3 regions of the Bacillus silvicola genome follow, and region 2 is predicted to be linked to each of the others. Evidence: riboswitches for the same ligand, from Rfam matches in the RefSeq annotation. Region 2 holds a riboswitch; each other region holds the start of a gene.
What was found. Region 2 has a riboswitch for cyclic di-AMP ahead of ACP6L7_RS03145 (APC family permease). Riboswitches for the same ligand answer to the same signal wherever they lie in the genome.
Positions count from the first base shown of each region.

Region 1: another riboswitch for cyclic di-AMP. It lies ahead of ACP6L7_RS24190 (SipW-dependent-type signal peptide-containing protein); the one in region 2 lies ahead of ACP6L7_RS03145 (APC family permease).
Region 3: another riboswitch for cyclic di-AMP. It lies ahead of ACP6L7_RS32230 (amino acid permease); the one in region 2 lies ahead of ACP6L7_RS03145 (APC family permease).

Region 1 is NZ_JBNGVC010000013.1:388,825-396,849, forward strand. Features, by position in the region: gene ACP6L7_RS24160 (patatin-like phospholipase family protein) at 65-919, opposite strand; gene kdpDN (KdpD-like non-kinase potassium sensor) at 1,067-2,221, opposite strand; gene kdpC (K(+)-transporting ATPase subunit C) at 2,278-2,859, opposite strand; gene kdpB (potassium-transporting ATPase subunit KdpB) at 2,877-4,967, opposite strand; gene kdpA (potassium-transporting ATPase subunit KdpA) at 4,981-6,648, opposite strand; gene kdpF (K(+)-transporting ATPase subunit F) at 6,668-6,748, opposite strand; gene ACP6L7_RS24190 (SipW-dependent-type signal peptide-containing protein) at 6,745-6,849, opposite strand; cyclic di-AMP (ydaO/yuaA leader) riboswitch at 6,945-7,090, opposite strand; gene ACP6L7_RS24195 (hypothetical protein) at 7,353-7,583, opposite strand; gene ACP6L7_RS24200 (hypothetical protein) at 7,600-7,986, opposite strand.
Region 2 is NZ_JBNGVC010000001.1:610,311-618,335, reverse strand. Features, by position in the region: gene ACP6L7_RS03170 (Nramp family divalent metal transporter) at 1-1,127, opposite strand, end outside; gene trhO (oxygen-dependent tRNA uridine(34) hydroxylase TrhO) at 1,620-2,579, shown strand; gene ACP6L7_RS03160 (hypothetical protein) at 2,809-4,284, opposite strand; gene panE (2-dehydropantoate 2-reductase) at 4,459-5,391, shown strand; gene ACP6L7_RS03150 (hypothetical protein) at 5,454-5,582, opposite strand; cyclic di-AMP (ydaO/yuaA leader) riboswitch at 5,722-5,869, shown strand; gene ACP6L7_RS03145 (APC family permease) at 6,014-7,840, shown strand.
Region 3 is NZ_JBNGVC010000017.1:157,442-165,466, reverse strand. Features, by position in the region: gene ACP6L7_RS32255 (histidine phosphatase family protein) at 1-75, shown strand, start outside; gene ACP6L7_RS32250 (hypothetical protein) at 263-646, shown strand; gene ACP6L7_RS32245 (LysE family translocator) at 995-1,639, opposite strand; gene ACP6L7_RS32240 (DJ-1/PfpI family protein) at 1,776-2,357, opposite strand; gene ACP6L7_RS32235 (Lrp/AsnC family transcriptional regulator) at 2,500-2,937, shown strand; cyclic di-AMP (ydaO/yuaA leader) riboswitch at 3,606-3,751, shown strand; gene ACP6L7_RS32230 (amino acid permease) at 3,840-5,336, shown strand; gene ACP6L7_RS32225 (MgtC/SapB family protein) at 5,362-5,853, shown strand; gene ACP6L7_RS32220 (hypothetical protein) at 6,183-6,416, shown strand; gene ACP6L7_RS32215 (MarR family winged helix-turn-helix transcriptional regulator) at 6,797-7,270, opposite strand; gene ACP6L7_RS32210 (DUF3238 domain-containing protein) at 7,424-8,008, shown strand.

The sequences.
Region 1 (8,025 bases), on a different contig from region 2:
GGCATTCAGTTATAGATCAATAATAAAAAAGACTGCGAAGAAACTCTTCTCCGCAGCCTAATACTTATTTTTGCAAGAACGCCTGTAAATCTGCAAATTGTCTCTTTGCATCTTCATAGCCTTGCTCATATAAATTTTGTAGTTTTGCTGTATCTTTTTCCATACGATCTACTTGAAGCTGCACTTCTGGGCGAATAACAAATAAATTACCTGCTTGCTCTTCTTTTTCAATGTAGTGAAGTGTCTCATTATACACTTCATAACGATTCAACATCGTGTTAACAAGATTAGGATATTTTTTATACGCTTTCGCTGCCACCCATCCAAACTTTGACTTCTTCTTCGCGTAACCATGATTTCTCGTCAAAATCACGACTGATTTTTCAAACCCATCTTCCTGTGCTTTACGAACTGGAATCGGATCAGAAATCCCGCCATCTAATAACTGCTTACCGCGGTAATTTACTACCGGTGCAATGAAAGGCAATGAACTAGACGCTTGTAATAAATTTAGTGCATCATCATTCGTTCCTTCTTTTTCAAAATAAACAGACTGTCCTGTTTCACAATCTGTTGTTCCTACAAGGAAACGCTCTGGGCTATTATAGTATGTTTCAAAATCAAACGGTACATGCTTTTCTGGAATTTCATGAAAAATGAAATCCATATCAAATAATTGACGCTTTTTCCATAAGTTTTTATACGATAAATATTGTGGATGCGATGCATAATCAATATTTACTGTCTTATTTCTATTTCTTTGTCTGGAAAGATACGACGCTGCATGACAAGCACCAGCTGATACACCGATTACATATGGAAAATATAAATCTTGTTCCATAAAATATTCTAATATCCCGCCCGTATATACACCACGCATACCGCCGCCTTCTAATACTAACCCTGTATTTTCAAGCATGTTACTCTCTCCTCTTTATATATATTGACTCTTTAATTATTCACTATGTTAAGTATCTTTTTCTATTATATATGAGTTCTTTCAGAAATTATATTCAAAAGGCTTGAAAAAAGAAAAATAGAGACTATCCGAAAGGTGGCCTCTATTTTAAGCTCGTTGATCCGCAACAATATGAATATCAATATACTTCGTTTGTCTCATAATTTCATTTACAATAGAACCTTTTCGTATTTCTTCCCACCGTGTTCTCGCCGATTGCCCGAGTAAAACTTGTGTCACTTGTAGTCTGTTCGCGACTTCAATAATAACATCAGCGGGTTTTCTTCCTTTCGCTTCTTCTAATACAAAGCTCGCATCAAATTGATTCGTTAGCGATTTCCACTCTTCAATTGTTTGCTTTTTCCCTGCTGAAATAGAATCTATATTTTCTCTTTCTACGTTTAAGACATACAATTCAGCATTTAACCGATCTGCCATGCGCCAACCTCTCCGTATTAATTTCTCTGCTGTTGAACTGTATTGTACACAAACGAGAATTTTTTCTTTCACACCAATCGGTTCTATAACAGTTTGGCTAATTTTCTCATCCATATCATCTGCAACTTCACGAAGCGATAATTCCCTTAATGCCCCTAAATTATTGAGCGTAAAGAAATTTTGTAAGCTTTGCTCTATTTTTTCTTCCTTATATATCTTTCCATCTATTAATCTCTTCCTTAATACCTCGGGCGTTGCATCAACAAGCTGAATTTCATTTGCTTTTTGTAAAATAAAATCCGGAATTCGTTCTCGTACTTTTACATTCGTAATTTGAGCTACAATGTCATGAACACTCTCTAAATGTTGAATATTAAATGCTGATAATACGGATATACCGGCATCTAACAATTCTTGAACATCCATATAACGTTTCTTATTTTTAGATCCAGGAATATTACTATGCGCGAGTTCATCCACTACAACTACTTGCGGCGCACGATTTATAATTCCTTCTACATCAAGTTCATAAAATACCTTTCCTTTATACTGTATTTCTTTTAACGGAACTTTTTCTAAATCAGCAATTGCTTCTTCTGTCTCTTCTCTTCCATGTGTTTCAATTAAACCAATTACAATATCAATACCGTCTTTTTTCATCTCTCTTGCATCAAAGAGCATTTTATAACTTTTTCCTACACCTGGGGCAGCCCCTACATATAGCTTTAACTTTCCGCGATTTTGCTGACGAATATATTCTAAATATTCCTCTGGCGTTCGCCTTTGAAACTTCGGCTCATAGTCATCCGCATACAAAATAAGCACAACCTTTCATTCGAAACAACGCTACCTCAATCCGTTAGATTGAGGTAGCACTGTTACTATTTCATTAATTTCTGTAATTCTAAATTTAACTTTAAAACGTTCACGCGATCTTCCCCAAACAAGCCGAGTGCAGCGCCTTCCGTTTGATCCTTAATCAATTGCTCTAGCTTTTCTTTCGGAATATTCGTTAATTTCGAAATACGATCCACCTGCACGGAAGCCGCCTTCGGACTAATGTCAGGATCAAGCCCTGAACCTGAATTCGTCACTAAATCTATCGGTACTTCTGTAACTGGGACAGTTGGATTTTTTTCCTTCCAGTCCTCAATACTTTTCTCAACTCGTTTTGCTAAATCTGGATCAGACGGTGCATAGTTATTTGAACCAGATGCTTCTGCTTTATATTCTATACTAGAGACGCGCCCATGAAAATAACGTGGATCTGTGAAATTTTGACCGATTAATTTTGAACCAACTACTTCATCTTTATCATTATATATAAGACTTCCATCCGCATTATCCTTCATTACCGCTTGCGCTATACCCGTTACAATTAGCGGGTATACAAGTCCACACAAGACTAAGAACGTAAAAGTAATACGAATAATTGGTGAAAGTATACTTTGTTTTTTCGCCATCTGTTTTCCCCTCTTCCTTATATGAACAAGCCGACAATCATATCAATTACTTTAATTCCAATGAACGGAACGATAACTCCGCCAAGCCCGTAAATAAGTAGATTTCGGCTAAGCAGTGCATTCGAACTCATCGGTTTATATGCGATACCTTTCATCGCTAGCGGAATGAGTAACGGAATAATAACTGCATTAAATATTAATGCTGATAAGATTGCTGAAAGCGGTGATGTTAATTTCATAATGTTCAATGCTTCCATTTGCGGAATCGCAAGTGTAAACATCGCTGGAATAATAGCAAAATATTTCGCGATATCATTCGCAATACTAAACGTCGTTAAAGCACCACGCGTCATTAACAATTGTTTACCGATTCCTACAACCTCAATAATTTTCGTTGGATTCGAATCTAAATCAATCATATTCGCTGCTTCTTTCGCAGCTGTCGTACCACTATTCATCGCTAATCCAACGTCCGCTTGTGCCAATGCCGGGGCATCATTTGTACCATCACCTGTCATCGCTACAAGTTTCCCTTTACCTTGCTCTGCTTTAATAACTGCAATTTTATCTTCCGGTTTACACTCGGCAACGAATTCATCTACCCCTGCTTCTTTGGCAATTGTTGCTGCTGTTAATGGATTATCCCCTGTACACATAACCGTTTTAATCCCCATTTGACGTAATTGTTCAAAACGTTCACGCATACCAGGTTTTACTGTATCCTTTAAATAAATTAAACCGTAAATACGATCGTCTACTGCAACTACAAGTGGTGTTCCACCCTCTTTTGAAATGAAATCTGCTTTTTGATTCACATCTTTCGGAATCGTTCCACCTTGTGATTGAACCCATTCAATCACGCTACCTACAGCACCTTTTCTCACTTTCGTTCCATCCTGTAAATCGACACCACTCATTCTCGTTTCTGCTTTAAATGGAACGAACTCACCTTGTTCTGCAAGTTCTCTATTATATGATATAGATTTCGCTTGCATATACTCGATAACAGATCGACCTTCTGGTGTTTCGTCTAAAACTGAGCTAATCGCTGCCCATTTTCCTACTTGCTCAATCGTTTCATTTCCTACAGGGAGTAGTGTATGTGCCATCCGGTTCCCGAAAGTAATCGTACCCGTTTTGTCTAAAATAATTGTGTTGATATCGCCCGCAGCTTCTACTGCTTTCCCTGACATTGCTAACACGTTAAACTTTGTCACGCGGTCCATCCCGGCAATACCAATTGCTGATAATAACCCACCAATTGTCGTTGGAATTAAACAAACTAACAACGCTACAAGTACAGCTGTATCAATTTGAAACCCTAAATAATTTGTAAAAATCGGCAACGTCACAACAACTATTAAGAAAATAAGCGTTAAACTCGTTAATACTGTATTTAAAGCAATTTCATTCGGCGTTTTTTGACGTGCAGCTCCTTCTACTAAAGAAATCATTTTATCGATAAATGATTCCCCTGGGTTACTCGTAATCACAATCGTAATTTCATCACTTACGACCATCGTTCCACCTGTTACGGAACAAAAATCACCGCCCGCTTCTTTTATAACAGGAGCTGATTCCCCTGTAATTGCAGATTCATCGACAGATGCTAAACCTTTAATTACTTCACCATCATTTGGAATCATTTCTCCTTGTTTTACAATAACAACGTCACCTTTTCTCAGATCAGTTGCTGAAACTTGAACAATATCTCCATTTTCTTTTACAACATTTGCAAACACATCTTTCTTCGATTGTTTTAAAGAATCGGCTTGCGCTTTACCACGCCCTTCAGCTAACGCTTCTGCAAAGTTAGCAAATAAAACTGTAAATAATAGAATGAGAGAAACTGTTATATTAAACCATCCTGGTACACTACTAGAACTACTTGGAAGAAAGGATAAAAGTAACGTAATGATAAATCCAATTTCCACAACGAACATAATCGGATTTTTTATCATGACTTTCGGATTCAATTTTGCAAAGGATTGCTTTATCGCATGCGTCACGATATCACGATCCAACGTTTTCGCTTGTCTAACCTCATCTTCTACAGCATGTATTTGTGATTTATCTACTTGTTTTTCTTTTACTACTACCGGTCTCATCATTTACCCTCCATTACTTCAATGTAAGAAATTCTGCAATTGGACCTAATACTAACATCGGGAAGAATGTTAACGCACCGACAATTACAATCGTTCCGATGAAGATGCCACCAAATAAACTATTATCCGTACGGAATGTTCCGACTGTTTCTGGTACGACCGTTTTCTCCTTCAGTGAAGCAGAAACAGCTAGCATCGTAATTAAGCTGAAATAACGTCCTAAAAACATAACTAAACCAGTCGTAATATTCCAAAATGGTGTATTATCCCCTAAACCTTCAAATCCAGATCCGTTATTCGCAGCTGACGATGTGTATTCATATACAACTTGCGTCAAACCGTGGAAACCTGAATGAGAAATCGCATCCGTTCCTAAGCTTGTTGAAAGAGCTAATGCTGAAAATCCTAAAATAAGCAACGGATGGAATAATATCGTTACCGCAATTAATTTCATTTCCTTACCTTCAATCTTTTTACCTAAAAACTCTGGCGTCCGTCCGACCATTAATCCTGATATAAAGACTGCAATAATTGCATACATGATAATATTGATAAAGCCTGCTCCAACGCCGCCATATACTGTATTCAACATCATATTTACGAGTGGAACTAAACCGCCAATTGGTGTTAACGTATCATGCATCGTATCAACCGCTCCTGTTTCAGCAGCTGTCGTTACTGTCGCATAAAGTGAAGAAAATACGGTTCCAAATCGTACTTCTTTCCCTTCTGTGCTTCCTTGCACATGCTGGATACCTGTTTGGTTCAATACTGGATTCCCATGTAATTCGGATGTCGTAATCGTTATAAATCCTAGTAAAAAGACCATGAACAGTGATACAAAAAGGATACGTCCTTGCTTTTTATTTCCTACCATCCTTCCGTACGTAAATGGTAGTGCTGTTGGTAATAACATCATAAGCATCATTTGCAAAATATTACTAATTTGTCCTGGGTTTTCAAATGGATGCGCTGAGTTTGCTCCGAAGAAACCACCACCATTATTCCCAAGTTCCTTAATTGCAACGAATGATGCAACTGGTCCACGTAATATACTTTGCTTTGCACCTTCAATCGTATGTGCTGTAACTGCCCCGTCTAACGTTTGTGGTACACCGAGTGCGACAAAGACTAACGCCGCAACAAATGCAATTGGAAGAAAAACTCTCGTTAAAGCTCTCGTAAAATCAACGAAGAAGTTCCCAAGTTCTTTTCCAGCAAGCCCTCTTATAAATGCCATAACAATCGCTAAAGTCGTTGCTGGTGCTGCAAACATTAAAAACGTAATGGCGATTAATTGTGATAAATAAGACAAACCATTTTCACCGCTATAATGCTGTAAATTTGTATCAGCCATAAAACTAATTGCTGTATTAAAAGCGAGCGTAGGCTCCATTCCTTCAATATGCGCTGGATTTAGCGGCAGCACACCCTGTAATCTGAAAATGAAATATACAACAACCATCATAAATCCGTTGAGTAAAACAAGTGATAATGCGTACTGTTTCCACGTTTGATTGTATTCTTTTACACCCGTAATTTTAAAAATAAGTTTTTCAAAAGGCCCGAATACTTTATCTAGCGTTTTGCTACCTTGAAAAGCTTTTTCTAAATAAATCCCCGTTGGCTTTGCTACTAAAATAAACAAGAGCATTGTAATAACGACTGCAACCCAAATCATAATGAATGATTCCCCCTAATTAAAACTTTTCTGGATTTAATAATGCGTACACTAAGTACACCGTAATCGCTGCAACAATAACCGATAAGGCAATCATCATGATTGCTTCCCTTCTTTCACAACTTTATCTGACCAACTTGCCAGGCTTGCCATCGATGCAACTAATACAACAAATATCCCGATCATTACAACATCTAACATAGCTATCCCTCACTTTTTGTTAAAATTTGACATTTATTCATCAAAAAAAGAACACTAAGCTCTACTTAGTGTTCGAAGTGAACAACACAAAGTAAACCTCCTCTCTAAACGCTTACGAGGTTAGCTGTCGGATTCGGGCCTAAAGAGTAGCCCTACTTTCAAAATTGAAAGATTCACCCCAAGTGACGATGCACAAAATTGGTTCCCCCGCTCCATTTCTGGAACTCAGCGATTTTAGGTTTTTTTTGGAAATTTCATGAATGATTTATGAGAGTAAATATACTCCTCTAAATTTAACTTGTAAAGGGTTAAATTACTGAAAATAAGAAAATATCCATCTATTTAAACGCTTACATTAGGTGTTATTAATATTCTTTCATCTGTTTTCTCGTCTTTTCTTTCTTTTTCACAGAAATGATCTTTTAAATACGAAATAAAAAGAGCGAATTACATGAAGTGCATAGCTTGTTGCACTCAGCATTCACTCTTTTTTCATTCACTATTTATTCCCCTCGTAAAAAAGCACGTAAATTTCTCCCGCGAATATAAACTTGTGACAATTCTGCATGTAGCTGCTCATATTCGATAACATCTGTTTTTAAATATAAAGCGTCTTTCGATGGCAATATAATATATGGCCTTGGAAAAATAGGATCAAGCACCACCAATTCTTGAACTCGCTCTACCGATACCGCCCAACGATTCGCTATATCTCCTAATAACAACACCTTCATCTTTATTTCCCCCGCCCTATTCAAAAAATAAAAAAGAAATATTATCACAATTCGTAAACACGACAAATGTAGCCCCCATTGTTTCATAGAGCCTCGCTGGATATCGTTTATTCCTTGTAACAACAGTAATAGGTGCTTGAGAAGAAAAGCGAATGTGTTCTGTGAAGAAGCTAACGATTGGAAGCTCATCCCCTAGTAAGATTACCTTCTTAATACACTCACAAATACTAGTAAAATCCTGCTCCTTACTGCAACTATACGTCCAATCAAATCCACAATCCCTAACTTCAGCCGCTATCTCTTCATTTGCTGTAAAAATAATTAACTCATGTTGAAATGCTACTAAATCTCTTAAACTATTTACTTTACTTTCTCCTCCAACACAAATAAGTGTTAGTTCCATGTACCTCATCCTCCTTAGCATAAAAGAAATCAAACATAG
Region 2 (8,025 bases):
AAGACGACTTGGCTCATGACTAAAGCGTAAGTTGGATTTACACCTAAAGCGATAATAACTAATGGTGGAATCATTGTAATAAAGCGGCGTAAATATAACGGAATATGCATTCGAATGAATCCTTGCATAATAATGTCACCTGACATTGTACCGACAGAAGAGCTAGATAGTCCTGCTGATAAGAGCCCAATCCCAAATAACGCAGCTGATACAGGACCGACTAAGTTGCTAAACTGAGTGTATGCCACATCTAAATCTTCAACGTGCATACCGTTTTTAAAGAATAGTGCAGCTGCTACAATTAACATACTCGCATTAATTGCTCCAGCGATAACCATTGCAATAATAATATCGATAAATTCGAAACGGAAAATCTTTTTCTTTTGTTCGTCAGTTGTTCCGACCACACGGCGTTGTGTCAATGCAGAATGTAAATAGATTGCATGTGGCATAACTGTTGCGCCTAATATCCCTGCTGCAAGTAATATACTGTCTACACCTTGGAATTTTGGAATGAAAAGTCCTGAAAGTAGAGGGCTTAATTCTGGCTTTGCATAAAAAACTTGAATCCCAAATGCTATTACTACAATAAAAATCATCCCTGTAATAATAGCTTCTAGTGGACGAAATCCTCTGCGTTGAAACTCAAGAATAATAAATGATCCGACTGCTGTAATTAAAGCAGCTGGTAACATCGGAATTCCAAATAATAAATACAATCCGAGTGCTGCCCCGATAAATTCAGCTAAATCTGTAGCCATAATAACGAGTTCACCTTGAATCCATAAGCCAATAGACACAGGTTTTGGAAAGTGTTCGCGAGCGATTTCAGGTAAATTATTTCCCGTAGCAATTCCTAATTTAGCGGATAAAGTTTGGATTAATACTGCCATTAAGTTAGAAGCGAATATAACCCATAATAGTAAATATCCATATTGTGAACCAGCTGCGATATTTGTAGCAAAGTTACCAGGGTCAATATAAGCAACTGACGCGATAAAAGCGGGTCCTAAAAACGGTAACAGTCTTTTCCAACCTTTCGTTTCGCCACTTAAAGCTAAGTGTGCTGATTGAACAGTTGTACTTTGAGAAGGGACTTGTTCATCTTTTGTTATATCTTTATTCATAGTAGTTTTCCCCTTTGAAATGTTAACTTGATGAAATTATTGTATTTATTTTTACCCATTATTTCAATACATTTAAATGTATGAGATGATATTTTTATTTGAACATAAATGTTTCCTTAGTGCAAATTATATGCCTTTATGCAATGGATGGTGTGGTGTTATAAAAAATTGGGAGTTTATGGTGTGGTGACGTGGGGAAACATAATAAATTAAAGGGCTATTTTTGAAATTTATGTGAACATAAAGCCTATAATACAGCATATTAATTGATGGAAATGGATTTGTATGATATATAATATATTGGGATTACAACATAACCATAGTGTTTTGGTGTGTAATCTTGTTTTTTATTTTTGTTAACTTATAGAAAAAATTGTAAATAGAAGAAAATAGGCTAAGTACAATTTAGTGTGTATTTTCTTATTATATATGTTTTGATATGAACGTTAACTTATACATGATTTTAAAAATTAGATAGGTGGTAGAAATACATTGGCAACTACAAAACCATATAGAGTATTACTATATTACATGTACACAACAATTGAAAACCCAGAAGAATTTGCTGAACAGCATTTAGTATTTTGTAATTCACTTGAATTAAAAGGAAGAATTCTTGTAGCTAAAGAAGGAATTAATGGAACTTGTTCTGGAACTGTAGAACAAACAGAGAAATACATGGAAGCAATGAACAACGATCCACGCTTTGACGGTATCGTATTTAAAATAGATGAAGAAGAAGGGCACGCATTCAAGAAAATGCACGTACGTCCTCGTCCAGAGTTAGTTACACTTCGTCTAGAAGATGACATTAACCCACACGAAATAACTGGTAAGTATTTAGAGCCAAAAGATTTTTATGAAGCAATGAAACAAGAAGATACAGTTATCATTGATGCACGAAATGATTATGAGTTTGATTTAGGACACTTTAAAGGTGCGATTAAACCGGATATTGAATCATTCCGTGAATTACCAGACTGGATTAGAGAAAATAAAGAAACACTTGAAGGCAAAAAGATTTTAACGTACTGTACAGGCGGAATTCGCTGTGAGAAATTCTCTGGTTGGTTAGTTCGTGAAGGCTATGAAGATGTAAGTCAGCTTCACGGCGGAATTGTAACGTACGGAAAAGATCCAGAAGTACAAGGTGAGCTATGGGATGGACAATGTTACGTGTTCGATGAGCGTATCGCTGTACCAGTAAACCAAAAAGAACATGTTATTGTTGGTAAAGACCACTTTACTGGTGAACCTTGTGAGCGCTATGTAAACTGTTCAAATCCAGAATGTAACAAGAAAATTTTATGTTCTGAAGAAAACGAAGCGAAACACTTACGCGCATGTTCTCATGAATGTCGTGTAAGCCCACGTAACCGCTACGTAATACAACATGAATTAACTGAAGAACAAGTAGCTGCTGCATTAGAGAAAATCGAAGCAGGGAAGTAAGTGAAATTCGTGTAATAAAAAAGGGTACTCCAAACTTTATGGTGGAGTACCTTTTTTATATTGTCCGGTTCTGTTTTTTTGTCGGTAAGTCGATATATCTGGAAAATCGCCGATATATTTTGAGTTGCGCTGATATATTTCGAGTTGCGCCGATATATTCGAAAAATCGCTGATGAAAATTTCATTTACTGAAGTGCGCCACATATGGAAAATTTGAAAATAAACTTCATTACTTCTTATCATCTTTCTCTTTCACAGCAGATAGTACAGTTTGTTTTACCCATGCTTGTCTTCTTCGATGCTGTATACCCCATTGGTATAAACTTTGTGCACCTAAAATAAAGGAAATGACTATACCGCTAATTGCTATTAACAGTGCGAAAAGTTCAAGAGGCGATGATATTTTGTTTGAATCTGTGTTTCTTAAAAGGTCAATCATAGTAAACCCTAACATTTGGCCCACCACAGAGTAGAGAGTTAAAATTAATAATAAAAGGCTATCTTTTTTAGCGGCGACATTTTCTTGATATTTAAACAAACCATCAAGATTTTGTTTCGCGTTCGAGTATAAAATTTCAATGTTAAAAAGTTTTCTTAAGCGGAAGAAAATATCTTCACTTTGTGATTGAGATACTAATTCTAAAGAAAAATAATTCGCTGTAAACGAATTGATAGAGTAAATTAATTTCTCTATTTCATTTGTATCTTGTTCAATATTTAGTTCAGCATAAGCGTTCGCCATCTTTAATAAAACAACTTTATGGAATAGGTTTAATAATAAAGCGTAATAAAATTCTCCGTACATTTGACTAGCAAGTTTAGTGACTTCTCGTTCACCTTCATTTGTTATACATGTGAAAATATGTTCTTCCATAATAAAATAACGGTTAGGAGCCCATCTTTGATAAGAATGCTTTGTTAAATAATCGTGAATATAAGGAACATTATTTGCGCTAATATACGGCTTACCATCGTCTGTTAATCCGGAAAGACTGGAAGCTCGATATACATCAACTACATGAAGGTCTGACTTTTTGTTAATAGATAATAAGGTTTGTACATACATTCGTTGGTCTTCAAAGAAGGGGAATGTTTGAAAGTATGAACTCCGCAACCTCTTATTCTCAAAGAAGTCTGTTAAGCCATGAAATAAATCGCCGAATATAAGTTTTTCTACTTGTGAATATTTTTTTCCATCACATTCAATACAAATGGTCTCAGTTGTATCATTTCTAGTTTCAAGCACACGGAAGCGAGAAGCGAATTCGATGGCTTCTGATAATGTCATGTTTGGAGCGGTTTTGACTTCTGTTCGAATTGTTAAGAAGCCAAGCTCATAAGGACAAAGTGTTACATCAATAGAATGTATCTTGAATGGAACGGAAATAAGATTTGTTGTTAAATGTCCATTTAAATTAAGATCTTTAGAAAAGCGCTGTAGTCCCTTTTGATGTTCTGAATGAGGAAAAAGAATTTTATTCGTAAATGAAAGATAGTATGCTTCCATCTTTTGATGTGAAACTTGAAACTGCCCGTAATATGTATTTTCATCTTCAAGATGATCAAGTCGAAAAGGACGGAAATTATTTTTTTGTAAGAAAGGGAACATATTTTGTTCATATCCAGTTTTAAACGAAAACGGGAATATAAATTGAAATATAGCTGTTGTTACATCTTTTTCTTCGATTGTTTGTATTGCCTCCATTTACATAGTTTCCTTTCAATATAGGCTATAGAAACAACATGCCCAAATCTTATTAAAAATAACCGCCGTTTTTTCATTCAATTAAGAATGAAAATTCAGCTGATTTATTAGGAGACATGTATAATATTATGTATACTAAAAGTAGTGAATTTGTCTTTTAAAGGGGGATGTAATATGCGTATTTTAGTGCTAGGAGCTGGAGGCGTTGGAGGTTTTTTTGGTGGACGACTAGTAGAAAAGGGAGAAGATGTAACTTTTCTCGTGCGTAATAAACGGAAACAACAATTAGAGGAAAAAGGTCTTGTTATCAGAAGTATTAACGGCGATTTTTCATTTCAACCGAAATTGATAACGAAAGAAGATAGAACGTCTCCATTTGATGTAATTGTATTCTCAACAAAAGCGTATCACCTAAATGAAGCGATAACAGATTTGAAACCATTTGTAGGAGAGGATACAGTAATAATCCCATTGTTAAATGGTATCGCTCATTTAGCACTATTACAAAAGGAATTCGGTGAAGAAAAGGTGATGGGTGGTTTATGCTTTATTGAAACGACATTAAATAACGAAGGGGATGTCGTGCAAACTAGTGCTGCCAACAGACTTGTATTTGGGGAAATTAAGCCTCAAGATGCAGAGAGGATGCAGCGTATTTCGGAAGTATTTGCGGGTACGAAAGCTAGTTTTGTATTAAGTGAAAATATTACACAAGATATGTGGCACAAATATTTATTTATTACTGTAATGTCAGGTGTGACAACATTAATGCGTGCACCAATAGGCCCGATTCGTGAAAGTGAAGGTGGACGTGATTTTATTCGAAACTTATTTGAAGAATCAGTGCAAATCATGAAATCCATAGAGGCTCCAGTTAAAGATAATATTGTTGAGGAACATATGAAAACGATTGATAAAATTTCTTATGATATGAAGTCATCTATGCAGCGCGATATGGAAAAAGGCTCGCTCATTGAAGGAGAACATTTACAAGGATATTTACTGGATTTAGCAGAGCAATTTTCTATAGAAGCACCTTTATTAGGCGCTGTATATCAAAATTTAAATGTATATGAAAAAGTGATTTTAACTAAAGAAATAGTATGAAAAAGAGCAAAGGATAGCAACATATAAATGTTGCTATCTTTTTTGTTTTTATTTTTGACAACTTATTCGTTTCTTTTCGTTCTTTCTGTCGTATTTCTTTCTTTTTCACGGTTACCATAAAACTGATTAATTTCATTTGCTAATGCATCTAAATATGAATCAGAAAAAATAGGCTTCTTTTCTTTAGACATATGGGTCTCCTTTATCAATTTTTTAGTATTCATTATGTATATTTACGGGCGGATTATGCGCAATCATTTTAAATTTTTATTTTTTAAAATTTTTGTTTACATTTTGAAAATAAAGGAGTATTATAATCCACAGTTTCAATTTTCTAAATCGCTGAAACCGCATGGTGCGGGGGACCCGTTCTTACGGATTAGTACATAATCCGATGGGGTGAATCCTTGAAAAAAGGTAGGGCTACTCATAGGCCCGAATCCGACAGCTAACCTCGTAAGCGTTATATTGAGAAGGAAGGTGGAGCTTGTGCGACAAAAAAAATAATGTCTACAAGTCTATTTCGCTATGGCTTGTAGACATTTTTTGTTTTCTGAAGAAATAGTTTGCTGGCTGTAACTAGCAGAAAAGTTCGTACAAAATTATTGGAGAGTGGACAGCAGTGGTTTCATCTATCAAAAGGTTTTTAATTGGAAGGCCGTTAAAATCAACTGAGTTAGGAGAGCAAAAGCTTAATAAAACAAAGGCGCTAGCCATTTTATCTTCTGACGCATTGTCATCGGTTGCATACGGGCCAGAGCAAATATTAATCGCATTAGCAGGTCTTGGAGCAATAGCTTATTGGTATTCCATTCCGATAGCTGTTGGGGTATTAGTGTTATTAACTGCTCTTATTTTATCTTATCGCCAAATTATTTTCGCTTACCCTCATGGCGGAGGCGCATACGTAGTATCAAAAGAAAATTTAGGTATGAATCCAGGATTAATAGCTGGAGGGTCTTTATTAGTCGATTATATTTTAACTGTTGCAGTAAGTGTATCTGCAGGTACCGATGCGCTCACGTCTGCTTTTCCTAGCTTACATGCACATAGTGTAATTATTGCAGTTGTATTTGTTATATTAATTACGATATTAAATTTAAGAGGGGTAACGGAATCAGCTTCCATTTTAGCATATCCAGTTTATTTATTCGTTTTAGCACTATTTATATTAATTGGTGTAGGGATATATAATATTTTAACTGGTCACGTGTCACCGACTTTACACACGCCGATTGGAACACCAGTTGCAGGAATTAGTTTGTTCTTACTGTTACGAGCATTTGCTTCAGGAAGCTCTGCTTTAACGGGTGTTGAGGCGATATCTAACGCAATTCCAAACTTTAAAGATCCTGCACCTAACAATGCAGCGAAAACATTGCTTGCAATGGGTGCATTACTTGCAGTTTTATTTTCAGGAATTGTCTTTTTAGCTTATTATTACGGAATTAATCCAAGTAAGGAAGTAACAGTCGTTTCACAAATTGCTGAACAAACTTTTGGACGTAATTTCATGTACTATTTCATACAAGGTACAACAGCTTTAATATTAATTCTTGCTGCTAATACAGGTTATTCTGCATTTCCGCTATTAGCAGTTAATCTTGCGAAAGATAAGTTTATACCGAGAATGTTTACGATTAGAGGAGACCGCCTAGGTTACTCAAACGGTATTATTATACTTGGAATCGCTTCAATTATTTTAATTGTAGCTTTCCAAGGGCAAACAGAACATTTAATCCCGTTATATGCAGTAGGTGTATTTATTCCATTTACACTTTCTCAAACTGGGATGGTATTAAAATGGCTTCGTGAAAAACCTGAAGGATGGGCTTTGAGATTAACGGTCAATTTAATTGGTGCAGTCATTAGTTTTATCGTAATGAGTATGTTCTTTTTAACTAAATTCGCACAAGTTTGGTCGATCCTTATTTTCTTACCTGCCATTATCTTCTTGTTCCATCGAATTAAGAAGCATTATGATGCAGTGGGGGATCAATTAAGTTTAAAAACTTGTGAACCACTTGTTCCGATTGAAGGGAATGTAATTGTCGTTCCTGTAGCAGGTATGACTCATGTAGTAGAAAATTCACTGAACTATGCGAAGGCACTTTCAGCGGATCAAGTTATCGCTGTATATGTTGCCTTTGACAGAGAAGAGGAAAAGAAATTTGAAGAGAAATGGCAGAAGTGGCAGCCAGAAGTAAGACTTGTTACATTACATTCTCATTATAGAAGTATCATTCAGCCGTTAACAAAGTTCATTGATACAGTGCAATATAAAGCGAGTGAATCAAATTATCGGGTTACAGTCGTTATACCACAGTTTATTCCGAAAAAAGGCTGGCATAACATTCTTCATAATCAATCTAGTTTACTCATTCGTGCGTATTTACTCTATAAAAGAAATGTTGTTATTACGACAGTTCCATATCATTTGAAAAAGTAATAAGATTTTTTAAGGATAGCTTCACGAAACTGAAGCTATCCTTTTTGTGTATATGCTATGCATAATTGCATATAGGTCTTAAAATTATATTACAATAATATTATCACTTATGAGTAAACAGTGTTTTTTGTTGTGATATATGGATATTTTAATTGAGAAAGTTAATCGGATTTTATTTTGGAATA
Region 3 (8,025 bases), on a different contig from region 2:
AAACCAGATATATATAGAATGGAATTCAATGGAAAGGAATTGGTGGAGGTTAAAAGATTGTGGAAAATTTCATAGATTGACTTTATTCATCCATAGCTTCTCTCAATGACGTGTATTATAAGCAATAGGGTTACTGCGGTAACTCTTTTTTTTATGGCACTGACGGGGGATTGATTTCAACAATCTAAAAAATTCGGTTCCTTAGCGTACAAAATTCACGTTTTGTTCTTGCTATCCCGAGGTGAAATGGGAGGGAATGTTTTTGGGCAGGATACCTTTAAAGTTATTTTTTAAATCAATCCTATTTTTTTTCTTATGCGGTATTGTTGTTTATTCTATATTTCAGATTATTTTTGTCTGGAGTGTTTCGAAAGGATTAGGGAGGGATGATATAGTCGGATTTTCTGATAATAAGTATGTAATTGGCTGTCCACCTGTTAGCTATAATTTATATAAAAAAGATAGTGGAGAAACTATATTAGATAATGTTATTGGTTATAAAAAGGGGAAAACTAAAAGCTATGTTCGAAATGAAGTTGAATTTGTAGTGATAGATGAGATAAAAGGTAGATATGAACTGTATAAAATAGAAAATGCTTCAGAAAAGGAGATAGCACGGCTGAAAGAAATGAAGAAATTAGAATAATAGAGACTATCTGAAAGGTAAAGAAGCACACTTGTTATTGTTAGATCTAAAAAATGGTTTAGACTGATAACTGAGTTTTATTTCATGAAAAGAGTCATTATTAAAATAAAGTATTAGGGGTTCAGTACCATCGCCATCTAGCTAAGCTTATGCAAAGTCAATTTTAGGCGAGATTGTTTCTTTTTTCTAAAGGCTACGTGTAGGGAATTTAAAAAAACCCCTAGGGATCAACGAATGCCTAAGAGGGTACCTGCGTAATATAACATATTTACAATTACGTTGCGTTTGGGTTTAAAATGCGTATCTTTTTCATTTACATTATAACCACCCTATTTAAGTTTATAAAAGTTATGCTTTTGAGATAAAAGTAATTACTTGTTTTATAAACTCGTAACCAAAATAACCACTAAATCCGAATAGTACTATTGCGGCAGATATAGATACCCGTTTAATAAAGGTTGGATTTAGAAAACGTCTAGTAAAATGAACAAAGCCTAATAAGACCATATCATGCATAAAGATACCTAATAAAATACCTACAGCTATTAATATAAATGTAGATGTACTTGCATTACCTAATGAAGAGACCAGAACCGGACCAAAGACCCCTATCCAAAATACAATATTAGCCGGTGATATAGCTATCATAAAACCAGATAAATAAGCTGTTAATAAAGATTTATTAGGATCTTCTCCCTCTATGTTAACTTCTGACTTTGCTTCTTTAATACTTTCTATTCCAATAAACATTAAAAACCCAAAACCTAGTAACCACATAACTGCTTCTACCCATGGATTGGTTAATACACTAGAGAACCCTAGATAAATCAGAACAATTAAAGATAAATCTACAGTCATTCCTCCTATACCTACAAACCAACCATGTACGAAACCATTTCTCATTCCTTGTTTGGTCATTTGGACAGTCATAGCACCTGCAGGTATTGATAAAGATAAACCTAACAAAATATACGTAAAAAGTGTTACAATCATAAAAATTCTCCTATTTTAGTTAATTACTATTCTTTTCACTTGGTTAAACAAATAAAACTAGAGCGTTGCGATTTTTCACATTACTTCTAGCAATCTCAAAAAACTCATAAAGTACCCCTTTGTTGAAGATTAATGCCTATAATCCCATAAGACCCTTTACATGTTTAGCGTTCTTTTTAGATGTTAGTTTTTCAAGTAATAAAAATGCAACATCAAAAGCTGTACCTGGATTTGAAGATGTAATAATATTTCCATCTTGAACAATTAAATCATTTTGTACTATTGCACCGAAATTCTTTAACTGCTCTTTTCGTTTACTCGTTGGATGACTGTATGTGGTGGCTTTTTTGTCTGTAAGAATTCCACTTTTACCAAGCGCTAATGATGCAACACAGATACTGGCAATAGGCTTCTGCTTGGCAAAAAAATGTTGAATAACATTTAAGAATTCTCTACTGTATGCATCACGATAAAAACCAGCTTCTTCAAACCCTCCTGGAATAGCTAGTGCATCAAACTCATCTAATTGAATATCATCAACCGTTTTTTCGGGTATGACAGTAAAATTCCAAGTACAGGTTAATTTATTCCGAAGACCAACTGTTACGACCTCGGTTGATCCATCTCCCTCCCATTTATTCCAACCTAGTACGTCTGTAAATACACTAGCTTCCACTGCTTCAAATCCGTCAGCTAATAATAATAAAATCTTTTTCATATCGTAAACCGCCTCCTAATATCCTTATTTTATACAAACATAGAAGGCTGATAAATAAGTTTAATAAGGATATTTGATTGTTTGGCTTTATTATATAAAGAGTTTAGTTTATTATAGTTTATAAAAAAAGGTTGGGTGATTTATGGATCAAATTGATAAAAAAATCGTGGGATTATTACAGTCAAATGCAAAAATTTCAATGAAGGATTTAGCAGAATCCGTTCACTTATCTTCTCCGTCAGTAACTGAGCGAGTACGGAAGTTAGAGGAACAACAAATTATTGAAGGTTACCATGCACATGTTTCTCTAAAAAAAATAAACCGTCCAATTTCTGCACTTATATTGTTTAAATCAAAGGATTGTAAATCATTAGCTAACTTTTGCTATAATCATCCAGATGTACTTGAATGTTACAGAGTAGCAGGGGAAATTAGCTATATTGTCAAATTAGCAACATATTCTGTAGAAAGTTTAGAACAATTTATTGATGATACAATGCAATATGGTACGCCTTCAACGAATATTGTATTATCTTCTTATGAAAAAAAAATAATTGCTCCCTTTATTAGTGAAGAATAAAAATACAGGCCTAATCAATTAACTATTGCTTACTCAATAATCCTTTAAAAATAGCCCTGATTTTTCTGACCTGTATAAAAAAATCAGGGTCTCTAATCATTTTTATCGTTTTGGGGTATTTGCTTTTCTTAGCTTGATGGTGATGTGGTCTGTACCCTTATTAATAAAATTAAATTCATCAATCATTACATATCCATGTTAATATTTTAATTAATAAATATTAACATGGAGGATTAAACATGAACAATCTAAAAAACTTCTTAAAAGAGAACCCTTTTATTAAATATTCTTTATATATAATATTAGGAGCCGGAGTAATAAGAACAGGTTATGAATTTGGCTATTTTATTACAAACCTCACATTATAAAACAAGAAGTGGTGTTAATTAACATAACACCACTTATCAGTAGTCCATGTTATTAAAAGTAGTAAAGACACTAGCAGATAATAGACCTAATAAAAATTAGGTCTATTATTTTTATTTAATTCAAACTCTTTTTCATGTATTACTTTACTTGTAATTCTCACTTTTTTTAGTATGTGACTTAATTTAAGAATTCAAATTATAAATGGAGTGTACAGTGCGAAAATTCTGCCCCTGAAAAAACGTTAATTTTCTTGTTTACAAACAAGAGGGCATAGGAGTAATATATTGTACATAAATTCATATCACTATTCGCTGAATCCATATGGAGCGGGGGAACCAAATTTTGTGCGATTGCACTCGGGGTGAATCCTTCTTAAATGAAGGTAGGGCTACTCTCAAGGCCCGAATCCGACAGCTAACCTCGTAAGCGTTTCGAGAGGGGATACTATGGTGACTTTTAAAAACACTGGGTGAACTTTGGTGTCTTTTTTTATACTTTTTTATGGAAAATAATTCAAAAAAAGGATGAGACACTTGAAAGAGAAACCCATAAAAACGAAAAATCCACTTTTTTCTTTCCCTTCTAATTCCCAACCTTCTAAATTAAGAAGAGAATTAGGGATGAGACATTTAACAATGATTTCTATAGGCGGAAGCATTGGGACTGGGTTATTTATAGCAAGCGGAAATACGATTCATACAGCAGGGCCTGGTGGATCAATTATAGCTTATTTGTTGATGGGGTGTATTGTTTACCTGTTGATGACCAGCTTGGGAGAGATGGCAGCGTATATGCCTACATCGGGTTCTTTTAGTACGTATGCTTCTAAATTTGTAGATCCTGCATTTGGTTTTGCAATTGGTTGGAATTACTGGTTTAGCTGGACTATTACTCTTGCAGTTGAAATTTCATCAGGAGCTATTCTTATGAAATATTGGTTTCCATACAGTCCATCTATTTTTTGGAGTGCGTTATTCATACTGTTTATGTTTGGAATTAATATTCTTTCAGTGAAACATTATGGAGAAATGGAGTTTTGGCTTTCACTTGTAAAAGTTATTACTATAGTCGTGTTTATTATGTTAGGAATAGCCACGATATTTGGAATTTTCAAAGGGAATCCTATTGGATTTCACAATCTAACAATTGGAGACGCACCGTTTCATGGAGGTTTTCTTTCTATTCTTAGTGTGTTTATGATTGCGGGATTTTCCTTTCAAGGTACAGAAATGGTCGGAATTGTAGCTGGAGAAAGTAAGGATCCTGAAAAGCATATTCCAAAAGCTGTGCGGCAAATCTTTTGGAGAATTCTTTTATTTTACATACTTACCATTTGCGTAATTGGAGTCATAGTTCCCTACACAGATCCGAATCTAGTTAACAATGACATTAGTAATATTACAATGAGTCCCTTCACACTAGTATTTGAAAAAATTGGCTTCGCATTTGCAGCTTCTATTATGAATGCAGTTATCTTGGTATCTGTTCTATCAGCTGGTAATTCTGGAATGTATGTTGCAACCCGAATGTTATGGGTAATGGCAAAAGAAGGGAAAGCTCCAAATTGCTTAAAAAAAGTAAATAAACAAGGTGTTCCTATTAATGCTTTACTTATGACAACGACTGTGGCAATCGTAGCGTTTGCAGCTTCTTTATTTGGAGAAGGGCAAGCATTTATATGGCTTTTGAATGCTTCGGGACTTTGTGGATTTATTGCATGGTTAGGGATTGCTATAAGCCATTATCGTTTTCGTCAGGCTTTTTTACATCAACAAAAGAATTTAAATAAGCTCCCGTATCAAGCAAAGTGGTATCCTATCGGTCCTATTTTGGCATTTGTAATATGTACTATTATTATTTTAGGACAGAATTATTCAGTCTTTATAGGATCACATGTCGATTGGTATGAAGTACTTGCTACTTATATTGGTTTACTGCTTTTTCTTGTATTTTGGTTCGGCTATAAAATTATAAAAAAAACAAAGGTGATTCCATTACAACAAGTCAATTTAGAGCATGATGATCATTAAGAATGGAAATTAAGGAGACAGAAATATGGAACTAGACATTCTACTCAGGTTACTTGTAGCAATACTTGTTGGAGCAATAATTGGATTAGAGCGTCAATGGCATAATTGCATTGCTGGATTACGTACAAATGTACTTGTTTCCGTTGGTGCTGCACTTTTTGTACTATTAAGTGTACTCACTCCAACTGATAATACACCTACAAGAATAGCTTCTCAAATTGTAAGCGGGATTGGTTTTTTAGGTGCTGGAGTTATTATGAAAGATGGATTGACAGTTCGAGGACTGGATACAGCAGCAACCTTATGGTGTTCTGCTGCTGTAGGAACATTAGCAGGTAGTGGCTACTTACTTATAGCTATAACGGGAACCATTCTTATTGTCAGCATAAATAGTTTACTAAGACCTGTTTCAAAATGGGTTTCCGAAAAATCCGAAAAAGGTTTTAAATATTCCCAACAAGTTACCGCTCTCTCTTATAGAGTAAAACATAAACCATCAGAGAAAAAAGATTGCTAAAGAGAAGCTAATTTTAAGAACGTTATCAATAATAATTAAAGAGACCTATTCTAGTTTGGCAAATAGAGAAATAATTAGTGTGCAATTTATTCAATATTTGAACTGATGAAAAATAGTTTCTACAAAGTAATAAAAGAATACGGAAGTACATTAAAAACAGCCCTGAGCTGTTTTGGTAGTCCAACCTTACAGTAGCAGTTTATCTTTCTTCCAATATATAAACTAATTACTTAAGGTGTCTAAAAAGGTGGGAGCTTCATATCAAACAAATAGAATGTTTTACAGAACCATATTTTAAAACTGTTGGTGGACGAAAAAAGGCATATAGAGTGTTTGGTTACAAAGATGGTGAAAAAAAATCTTTTCCGATTACATTTAAAACATTGAAACAGGTAAGAACGTTTACCTACAAACATGCTCTCGAAAATCCTGGATGGTTAAATGCCAATGGTGATATTAGTGAATATAATGTTAAAGTGGATAGAGATGAATATAAAAATGTCTGGCAAGATAATGTTATAGAAAATGTATATAAAAATTACACTGATTTTAATAATTGGTAGCAGTAATTCTTAAACTACTATGATTCCAAATTAATTTTTTACAAAAAGCTATGAATAAATGTAAAAGTATGAGGCAAGGAAATTCACTCATGTAGAGCAACAAGAAATCAAAACTGGAATTGATAAATAGATGACTTAAAATGTTTCAGAAATGAAACTAATTGAGTCATCTATTTTTTATTATGTAGGGAATGTTGTTGTTCGAAGTAACGAATATACGACTACAGATTGGGGTCGCGCCCCATACCCATCAAGCTAACAAGGACGAGTTACCCCAAAACGATAAAAACGATAAACATGCAAAGATTTTTCGTTCTGGGGGTATTATGATATCTTAACTTGATAGGTGCACGGTTAGTCCCCTTTTATAAACTCATTATTTACCAGACAGGTCTTAACCTCGATGATGTTTTACCCTCATTTGCTTCATAAACTAACTTTGTTAAATCTTCCTTGAGCATTTGCATTCTTTCATCGCCTATGTTTTCGATCCAACGTTGTTCAATTTCAGTTAGTATCTTCTCTTTTGCTTGCACTACTAGCCAACCTTTTTCGGTCAAAACAATAATTTTCCCTCTCTTATCAGTTGGATGAGCTTCGCGCATTACATAACCACTTTTCTCAAGATAATCCACCATTTTACTCACAGCTTGCTTTGTAATTCCTAAATATTCGGCTAGTTCTATACCTGTCGCTCCATTAGGAGTGATGCATTTAAACATAAAACCGTGTACAGGTCTAATATCTCCGAATCCCAATTCACTCAATTTGTCATGTAGTTCATTGATTGATGCGCTAAAGGATAATGACAAAAGTGACGTAAGGTCCAATTCACTAAATACTGGATGACTCATACATAAAACCTCCTTAAATAAAGTCAACTCGGTTGACTACATCTGATTTCTATTGTACTATATGGCATATAGTCAATCAAGTTTACTATAATTAGTTATAAGAGAAATAAGGGATTCAACGAAACGAAAATTAATAAATTATGGAGGTTTCTCATGGCTAACATCGTGAAAATTAGAGGAAGTGTGTTTGCACCGTATGCATGGTTAGAACCTATTAAAGATCCTATAACAGGAAAACTTTTTGAATATACTGGTGATGCACGTGAATTTACACCTTATGCTGTAAACACAATGCGGTCAAGATTAGAGCAAGAAGTGATTATTGATTTTTATAAAAAAGAAATTTTTTCACATGCAAATGCTTGTATCGTAACTGTGAAAATTACAAATCCAGATGGTTCTATCGAGTATAAAAAAGGGAGAACAAGCACAGAAAATATTGTATGCACTAATGTTGTGTGGGGTACTGATGAAGTTTCTTTTAAAATGAGTGCAAGTGCCAGCAATCCTTTAAATACAGCAGCACCTGCAGCTGACTATGTATTAACTATACACGTTAACAAAAGTGGGGTTGCACAAATTGAAGGTGCACATGATGGGTTCCCCTGCTATGAATTTTATAAACAAACAGATTTTGGTCCATTTGAATTAATATATACACATGATTTCAGAAAAACTGGTGACACTCCAGCAGCACTAGCTGGGGAAATGGAATACAGTTTTAAAACGACAATCTAGATATAAATACTGAATAG